Rhodovastum atsumiense: one gene and its partner. The protein of the gene in region 1 interacts with the protein of each later gene in a pairwise test. Links are inferred from orthologs where the notes say so. Each region holds a gene or a part of one and is shown in the gene's direction. Other genes may lie near its edges.

What was found. Proteins that work in one complex are often made in the same cells at the same time.
Region 2: the proteins of dnaA (region 1) and NBY65_RS13885 interact in binary tests that used the Escherichia coli proteins (3 or more experiments, as listed by UniProt). The link is inferred for Rhodovastum atsumiense from one-to-one orthologs.

The regions. Positions count from the first base shown.
Region 1 is NZ_OW485601.1:1,976,180-1,980,806, forward strand. What follows is about bases 1,014-3,960. They hold dnaA (chromosomal replication initiator protein DnaA), read left to right. Parts: upstream 1,014-1,739; coding sequence 1,740-3,182; downstream 3,183-3,960. Other genes in these bases: rpsT (30S ribosomal protein S20), read left to right, coding at 1,108-1,377; dnaN (DNA polymerase III subunit beta), read left to right, coding at 3,316-3,960. Outside these bases: mutM (bifunctional DNA-formamidopyrimidine glycosylase/DNA-(apurinic or apyrimidinic site) lyase), read left to right, coding at 1-99; NBY65_RS08950 (enoyl-CoA hydratase), read left to right, coding at 137-898; more of dnaN, read left to right, coding at 3,961-4,440; DNA replication/repair protein RecF, read left to right, coding at 4,614-4,627. UniProt on the Escherichia coli protein: Plays an essential in the initiation and regulation of chromosomal replication. Binds in an ATP-dependent fashion to the origin of replication (oriC) to initiate formation of the DNA replication initiation complex once per cell cycle.
Region 2 is NZ_OW485601.1:3,069,193-3,073,812, reverse strand. The notes cover bases 566-3,505. They hold NBY65_RS13885 (replicative DNA helicase), read left to right. Parts: upstream 566-1,257; coding sequence 1,258-2,754; downstream 2,755-3,505. Other genes in these bases: alr (alanine racemase), read left to right, coding at 2,903-3,505; NBY65_RS13890 (SAM-dependent methyltransferase), read left to right, coding at 566-986. In the rest of the region: more of NBY65_RS13890, read left to right, coding at 1-565; more of alr, read left to right, coding at 3,506-4,048; NBY65_RS13875 (MlaE family ABC transporter permease), read left to right, coding at 4,045-4,620. UniProt on the Escherichia coli protein: The main replicative DNA helicase, it participates in initiation and elongation during chromosome replication. Travels ahead of the DNA replisome, separating dsDNA into templates for DNA synthesis.

The DNA.
Region 1 (4,627 bases):
GCCTGTGAACAGTGCCCGGGCCCGCCCGGCTGCACCGGCATCGCCCGCATCGTCCAGTCCGGGCGCAGCACCTTCTATTGCCGCCGCATGCAACGCTAGGTAAAATTCTGCTGCACCGCAGCATCGGAGGACGTCCATGGCCGAGATGATCCAGGTGGAAACGCAGGGACGCGTCGGATTGATCCGTCTCTATCGTCCCCAGGCACTGAATGCGTTGTGCGACCAGCTCATGGAAGAGCTGGGCAGCCAGCTCGCCGCCTTCGATGCCGATCCCGCGATCGGCGCGATCGTGCTGACGGGCTCGGAAAAGGCCTTCGCCGCCGGGGCTGACATCAAGGAGATGCAGCCCCGCACCTACCCGCTGGAAGACTTCATCGGCAAGCGCTGGGAGAGCATCCTGCGCATCCGCAAGCCGGTGATCGCCGCGGTCGCCGGCTTCGCGCTGGGCGGCGGCTGTGAACTCGCCATGATGTGCGACACCATCTTCGCGGCCGATACCGCGAAGTTCGGCCAGCCCGAGATCAATCTCGGCGTCATCCCCGGGGCGGGCGGCACGCAGCGCCTGACCCGCGCGGTCGGCAAGGCCAAGGCGATGGACCTGGTGCTGACCGCCCGCATGATGGACGCGGCCGAGGCCGAGCGCGCCGGCCTGGTCAGCCGCATCTTCCCCGCCGACCAGCTGCTTGCCGAGACGCTGAAGGTCGCCGAGCGCATCGCCGCGCTCTCGCCCGTCGCCGTCGGCTTCGCCAAGGATTGCGTCAACCGCGCCTTCGAGACCACCCTGACCGAGGGCGTGCGCTACGAACGTGCGCTGTTCCTGTCGCTGTTCGGCACCCCGCACCAGCGCGAGGGCATGGCCGCCTTCGTGGAGAAGCGCAAGCCCGACTTTTCGGCCTGAACCGGCGCCAGGGCGCCGGCCGGCAGCGAGCCTGCATGCCCCGCGGCGGCGGTATGCAGGCCCCCGCAAGCCGGTTTCCTTGACTCCCTGGGCTGCCCTGCCTAAACCACGTCCCCTCATCTCGGCGGGCGCACCGGAAGGTTGCGGCGCCCGGGCCGAGCGACCATCCCGAATCAGACTTCTGCACCACTTGTCGATATAGAGAGCCCATGGCCAATACCGCGTCCGCGCGCAAGCGCATCCGCCAGACCGAGCGCCGCACGGCGCGCAACCAGGCGCGCAAGTCACGCATGCGCACCTTCGTGAAGAAGGTCGAGGCGGCGATCGCCAGCGGCGACAAGACGGCGGCGGCCGAGGCCCTGCGCGTCGCGCAGCCCGAGCTGCAGCGCGCCGCCACCAAGGGCGTGGTCCACGACAACACCGTGGCACGCAAGATCTCGCGCCTGTCCGCCCGCATCAAGGCGCTGCCGGTCGCCTGATTTCCGTCCCGGCCGGGCACGCCGTGCCCGGGCCGGAGTCGGCAAGTATTGTTTCGATATCGGATTATTGTTTCGATACCGGATCACGCGACGCAGAGCGGATCGTTATTTTCTGAACTTTGTCTTGCTCTGTTGGTAGCTTCATTTGATCTTTATTTGCACTTCCCAAAATGCGGTTGCCTTCCGTCCCGATCATGCTTAACCATTACCTGATCGGCAGTGTTGCTGCTGATATCGGCCGGGATGAGGAGGGGCAGGCTTCACCCGGAACTATTCGGTGGGCCGCGATCGCGTGACTGACCGGTCGGGGCAGGGGGGCGTGCGTGACGAACGGCGGAAACATCGGCAGTGACGCCTCTGTCATGACCGACCAGCGCTCCCTGGAGGAAGCGCAACTGGCGGCCCAGTGGAACCGTGTGCGCAGCCGGCTGCAAAGCGAGGTCGGCGAAGTCGAATACCGTACCTGGCTGCGCCAGATGACGCTTGGCGGCCTTGATGGCGACGAGATCACCGTTCGTCTGCCCACCCGTTTCCTGCGCGACTGGGTCCGCACCCATTACGGCGATCGCCTCAACGCGCTCTGGCAAAGCGAAAACCGCCGGGTCCGGCGGGTGGATATCCGCGTCGGCGGCAATGCCGGCGATGACGGCCTCGCCGAGCCGCTCGTCGTGGGCGAGCCGATCGGCGAACCCATTGCCGAACCGATCCCATCCGGCCTCGCCGCCAGTGGCCAGCCGCAGGCGGCCCATGCCGACCCGCGCGCCGAACTGGCCGCGGCGCTCGATCCGCGCTTCACCTTCGACAGCTTCGTCGTCGGCAAGCCCAACGAATTCGCCTATGCCTGCGCCCGGCGCGTCGCCGAGAAACCGGCCAGCGTCGGCTTCAATCCGCTGTTCCTGTACGGCGGGGTCGGCCTGGGCAAGACCCACCTGATGCATGCCATCGCCTGGGAACTCACCGGCGACGGCCCGCGCGGCAGCGTGCCGGTCTCGGTCGCCTACATGTCGGCCGAGAAGTTCATGTACCGCTTCATTGCCGCCATCCGCAATCAATCGACCATGGAGTTCAAGGAACAACTTCGCAGCGTCGACGTGCTGATGATCGACGACCTGCAGTTCCTGATCGGCAAGGACGCCACCCAGGAAGAATTCTTCCACACCTTCAACGCCCTGGTGGACGCCGGCAAACAGATCGTGGTGTCGGCCGACAAGTCGCCCTCCGACCTCTCCGGGCTCGAGGAGCGCGTCCGCACCCGCCTTGGCTGTGGCATGGTCGCCGACCTGCACGCCACCACCTTCGAGCTGCGCGTCTCCATCCTGGAGGCCAAGGCCGCCCGCGCCGGCGTGCCCGTGCCACCCAAGGTGCTTGAATTCCTCGCCCACAAGATCACCAGCAACGTCCGCGAGCTGGAAGGCGCGCTGAACCGCCTGATCGCGCACGCCAACCTGTTCGGCCGCACCATCACCCTGGAATCCACCCAGGAGGTGCTGCACGACATCCTCAAGGCGCATGACCGCCGCGTCACCATCGAGGAAATCCAGCGCAAGGTCGCCGAGCACTGGAACATCCGCCTGACCGACATGTCCTCGGCCCGGCGCGCCCGCAACGTCGCCCGCCCGCGCCAGGTGGCCATGTACCTGGCCAAGCAGCTTACCAGCCGCTCCCTGCCCGAGATCGGCCGCAAGTTCGGCAACCGCGATCACACCACCGTCATGCACGCCGTCCAGCGCGTCGCCGAGCTGATGGAACGCGACGCCAGCTTCGCCGAGGATGTCGAACTGCTGCGCCGGATGCTGGAATCATAGGGCTTTCGCCACTGGCGCACTTTTCGCTGGACAAGCTGGTTGCTAAACTGATCGACCCGAGTCGTGGCCGGCGGCGTGCTTTTGGGTCCGTGCCCCGTCGGTTCCCGACGCGCCGGTCCAAGAGGATGACGCCATGAGGTTGAAGGCCGAACGAGCGACGCTCCTGAAGGCGCTGGCGCACGTACAAAGCGTGGTGGAGAAGCGCAACACCATCCCCATCCTCGCCAATGTCATGATCGCCGTCCGCGATGGCCAGCTCACGCTGACCGCCACCGACATGGAAATCGCGGTGGTCGAGGATATCACCGCCGAGACCAGCCGCAACGGCGCCTGCACCGCCCCGGCGGCCACGCTGTACGAAATCGTCCGGAAGCTGCCGGAAGGCGCCGAGGTCGAACTCGACCACCCCGGCGGCGATGCCCAGCTCACGCTGCGCTCGGGCCGCTACGCCACCAGCCTGGTCGTGCTGCCCACCGAGGATTTCCCCTCGATGACCGCGGGCACCCTGCCCCACCGCTTCGCCCTGCCGGCGCTGGCGCTGCGCGGCCTGATCGACCGCACCCGCTTCGCCATCTCCACCGAGGAAACCCGCTACTACCTCAACGGCATCTACCTGCACGCGGCCGAGGCCGACGGCACCCCCGTGCTGCGCGCCGTCGCCACCGATGGCCACCGCCTCGCCCGGGTTGAGGAACCGCTGCCCGAGGGCGCCTCCGGCATCCCTGGCGTCATCGTGCCCCGCAAGACCGTGGGCGAGCTGCGCAAGCTGCTCGACGAGGTCAGCAGCGACGTCGAAATCGCGCTGTCCGATACCCGCATCCAGTTCAAGGTCGGCCCGATCACCCTGACCAGCAAGCTGATCGACGGCACCTTCCCCGAATACGAACGCGTCATCCCGCGCGACAACGACAAGGTCCTGCGCGTCGGCAAGAAGGACTTCGCCGACGCCGTCGCCCGCGTCGCCGCCATCTCCTCGGAACGCTCGCGGCCGGTGAAGATGGCGCTCAACCGCGACCTGCTGGTGCTCTCGGCGTCCAGCCCGGACCAGGGCACCGCCACCGAGGAACTCGACGCCGACCACGTCAAATACGACGCCGGACCGCTCGAGATCGGCTTCCAGGCCCGCTACCTCAACGACATCACCGACCAGATCGCCGGCGACGTGGAGTTCCGCTTCTCCGACGGCGCCGCGCCCACCGTGGTGCGCGATGCCGCCGACGCCAGCGCGCTGTACGTGCTGATGCCGATGCGCGTGTAAGGGAAGAAAGCAAGGCCAGGGCTCTGCCCTGGACCCGGCAGGGGCCACAAGGCCCCTGCACCCCAGTCTCGCTGCGCGGCACAGAAAATCGGGTTCCAAGGGCGAAGCCCTTGGTCGGTCCAGGGCGAAGCCCTGGTGGGGCGCGGGGCAACGCCCCGCCAACAGGTCCATCCATGCGGCTCGCGCG
Region 2 (4,620 bases), 1.1 Mb from region 1 along the record:
TGTCCAACTATTCCGCGGGCGCGGCACCGCATCGGCTGCTTGCGCTGCAGGAATTCCTCGGCCGCGTCACCCGCTGGATCCGCCAGTTCAACCCGGCCGCACGGGCGCGACGCAACATCGCCCGCCACTATGACCTGAACGGACGGCTCTACAGCCTCTTCCTCGATCGCGACCGCCAATATTCCTGCGCCTATTTCCGCACCGGCACCGAGACGCTGGAGCAGGCGCAGATCGCCAAGAAGCACCACATCGCCGCCAAGCTGAAACTCGACCGCCCGGACCTGTCCGTGCTCGACATCGGGTCAGGCTGGGGCGGCATGGCGCTGACGCTCGCGCGCGACTACGGCGCCCGCGTGACCGGCATCACCCTTTCCTCCGAGCAACTCGCCGAGGCGCGGGCGCGCGCGAGCGCCGAGGGGCTGCAGGAGCGTGTCGGCTTCGAGCTGTGCGACTACCGGGCGATGACACGGCGCTTCGACCGTATCGTTTCGGTCGGCATGTTCGAGCATGTCGGCGTGGTGCATTACCGTCAGTATTTCGAGGCGATCCGCCGCTGCCTCGCCCCTGACGGGGTCGCGTTGCTGCATGCGATCGGCCGTCCGGACGGACCGGGGCGCACCAATCCCTGGATCGCCCGGTACATCTTCCCGGGCGGCTATATCCCCGCCCTGTCGGAGGTGCTGCCGGCGATCGAGAAGGCCGGGCTGGTCGTCACGGACATCGAGATCCTGCGGCTGCACTACGCCGAAACGCTGCGCCACTGGCGCCGCCGCTTCGCCGCCAACCGCGACACCATCGCCGCGCTGTACGACGAACGGTTCTGCCGCATGTTCGAATTCTATCTCGCCGGTGCCGAGCTGGCCTTCCGCCGGCATGGCCAGATGGTGTTCCAGATCCAGATCACCCGCGACCAGGGCGCCCTGCCGCTCACGCGCGATTACATGTTCGAGGCGGAACGGGTGATGGCGCCGCGCGTCTCGGCGTGAGGCCGCGAAGGGCTCGCGAAACGCTCCGATATTATTACGATCTTTCGATGCGTTGATATCGAAACGATTTTACCGACTCCGCCCGCGCCCGCTGCCAGCGTTGCGATGGCATGCAAGGGCCGGGCGGCCCCGCATTTCCCCTGAGGCGACTCTGCCACAGCCCGCCCTAACGACGATTCCATCCCCCTGATCCACCTTATCCACAGGCCTTGCGCCCCTGTCTGGACGCGGTCCCGGGCGTTATGCTGGGGGCTTCCCAGGCGCCCCCCGCATGAACACAGTTGATTCGCCGCCCCCGCTGTTTGGCCTCTCGCAGCGCCTTCCCCCGGCCAATATCCAGGCGGAGCAGGCACTGCTTGGCGCGCTGCTGGCCAACAACAAGGCGTATGAGCGGGTCAGCGAATTCCTGCAGGCCGATCATTTCGCCAATCCGGTGCATGGCCGCATCTATTCCGCCATCGCCCGCCGCATCGAGGCCAACCAGCTCGCCGACGCGGTGACGCTGAAGGCCGAGTTCGAGCATTCCGGCATTCTCGGCGAGGTCGGCGGCACCGCCTATCTCGCGCAGTTGCTCGGCGCGATGGTCGGCATCATCAACGCCGGCGAGTACGGCCGTGCGATTTACGACGCCTGGCTGCGCCGGCAGCTCATCGACATCGGCGAGGCCGTCGTCAACAACGCCTTCGGCGCCACGCCGGAACTCGACGGCTCCGGCCAGATCGAGGTGGCCGAGCAGGAGCTGTTCAACCTCGCCGAGCGCGGCACCTCCCAGGGCGGCTTCGTCACCTTCGAGCACGCGCTGACCGAGGCGATCCAGAACGCCGAGCGGGCCTTCCACCGTTCCGGCGGCGTCTCCGGCCTTTCCAGCGGGCTGCGCGATCTCGACAAGAAGACCGGCGGGCTGCATCCCTCCGACCTGATGATCCTCGCCGGGCGCCCGGGCATGGGCAAGACGGCGCTCGCCACCAAGATCGCCTTCGGCGCCGCCCGCGCCTTGCAGGCAGAGGCGCGGGCCGCCGGGCCAGAGACACCCACGAAAGGCTCGGTCGCCATTTTCTCCCTGGAAATGAGCGCCGAGCAGCTCGCCACCCGCCTGCTTTCGGAAGAGTCGCGGATTTCCGGCGAGCGCATCCGCCGCGGTGATATCGGCCAGAAGGATTTCGACCGCTTCGTCCAGGTCTCGCGCGAGATCGGTTCGTTGCCGCTGCACATCGACGACACGCCGGCGATCACGCTCTCGGCCATGCGCACGCGCTGCCGCCGGCTGGCCCGCACCAAGGGCCTGTCGCTGATCGTGGTCGACTACCTGCAGCTCATGCGTCCCGCCGCCGGATCGCGGCCGGAAAACCGCGTGCTGGAAATCAGCCAGATCACCATGGGGCTGAAGGCGATCGCCAAGGAGCTCGCCGTCCCGGTGATTGCGCTTTCGCAGTTGTCGCGCTCGGTGGAAAGCCGCGAGGACAAGCGTCCGCTGCTGTCGGACCTGCGCGAATCCGGCTCGATCGAGCAGGACGCCGACGTGGTAATGTTCGTCTATCGTGACGAATACTACCTGCAACAACGCGCGCCCAAGCAACTCGCGTTCGAGAACGAGGAAAAGTTCCATGGCGCCGTCGAGAAATGGCAGCGCGACATGGAGAACGTGCATAACCGCGCCGAGCTGCTGATCGAGAAGAACCGCCACGGCGCCACCGGCAAGATCGACCTTTATTTCGAAGGCGAATTCACCCGCTTCGCCGATCTCGACCTGCACCACGATGGCGAGTGACGGCACCGGGATCCGCGGGCGCCCGGCTTTCGCACCATCCGGCACGTTCTGATATGGTCATGTGCTCTGGCCTGGAACCGCGCAGGCGCGCCGCGTCCGGCATGGGGTCGGACACGACGCCGCCGCGCCAGCAAGGATGCCGGAATCCGTGACGGAGACGCCTCTGGTGGACCGGGACAGCTTCCCCGCCACCGCCCCCGACGCCGCGACCGCGGTGCTGGAACTCGACCTCGATGTCATCGCCGCCAACTGGCAGGAGCTGCGCCGCCGCCATCCGGGCGGTGATGTCGCTGGCGTGGTCAAGGCCGACGCCTATGGCCTCGGTGCCGCCGCCGTCGCCCCACGCCTGTATGCGGCTGGCTGCCGACATTTCTTCACCGCCCATCTGGCCGAGGCGATCGCCCTGCGCCCGCGCCTGCCCGGCGCCCTGATCGCCCCGCTCAACGGCCCGGTGCCCGGCACAGAGCACGCTTATCTCGCGCATGACATCGTGCCGGTGCTCGGCGGGCTCGGGGAGATCGAGCGCTGGACCGCGCTCGCCCGCGCCGAGGGGCGGAAACTGCCGGTGCTGCTGCACGTCGATACCGGCATGAACCGCCTTGGACTCGATGCCGCCGGGCTCGCCGCCCTGGCCGATGCGCCCGAACGGCTCGCGGGGCTTTCGATCCGCTACGTCATGACGCATCTGGTCGCCGCCGAGCTGCCCGACGACCCCGCCAACGCGGAACAGCGCCGGCGCTTCGCAGCCGCCTGCGCCGTCCTGCCCCCCGCCCCCCGCAGCTTCGCCAATTCCTCCGGCATCTTCCTTGGCGCCGGATTCGCCTCCGACCTCGCCCGTCCGGGGGCGGCGCTCTATGGCATCAACCCCACCCCGGGACGGCCGAACCCGATGCGGGTGCCGTTGCGCCTGCGGGCCCGTGTGCTGCAGGTCCGCGACATCGCGGCCGGCGAGAGCGTCGGCTACAATGCCACCTGGCGTGCGCCCCGCCCCAGCCGCATCGCCACGCTTGGCATCGGCTATGCGGATGGCTGGCCGCGCCCGGCCTCGGGCCGCACCCGCGCCCTGCTGACCGGGGGGGGCTTTGACGGCACCCCCGTACCGCTGGTAGGCCGTGTTTCCATGGACCTGACCACCTGCGATGTGACGGACGCCCCGCCCGTGGTGCCCGGCGACTGGCTGGAACTCATGGGCCCCACCATCACGCCGGACGACATTGCCGATGCCGCCGGCACCAACGCCTACGAGATCCTGACCGGACTCGGCCCGCGTATTGCCCGGATCGTGCCGGCGTGACCGCGTTGCTGGATGCGCTGGCCAGGCTCGGCCGCGCCGTGCTGACCACCTTCACGGTGACCGGCCGGATTTCCATGTTCGCGCTGGATGGCCTGTCGCACATCGTCCGCCCGCCGTTCTACGGGCGGCTGTTCCTGCGTTCCTTCCTCGACATCGGCTATTACAGCCTGCCGGTGGTGGCGCTGACGGCGATCTTCACCGGCATGGTGCTGGCGCTGCAATCCTCGACCGGGCTCTCTCGCTTCAATGCCGAGAGCGCCATCGCCAATCTGGTCGTGCTCTCGATCACGCGCGAGCTGGGGCCGGTGCTGGCCGGGCTGATGGTGGCCGGGCGGGTCGGCGCCGCCATGGCCGCCGAGCTCGGCACCATGCGCGTCACCGACCAGATCGATGCGCTCAGCACGCTGTCCACCAATCCCATGAAATACCTGGTGGCGCCGCGGCTGCTCGGCGGGCTGGTCGCGCTGCCGCTGCTGGTGCTGGTCGCCGACCTGCTGGGCGTGCTGGGCGGCTACATCATCGCCACCGTCAAGCTCGGCTTCAATCCGGACGTCTATCTCGCCAACACCGTC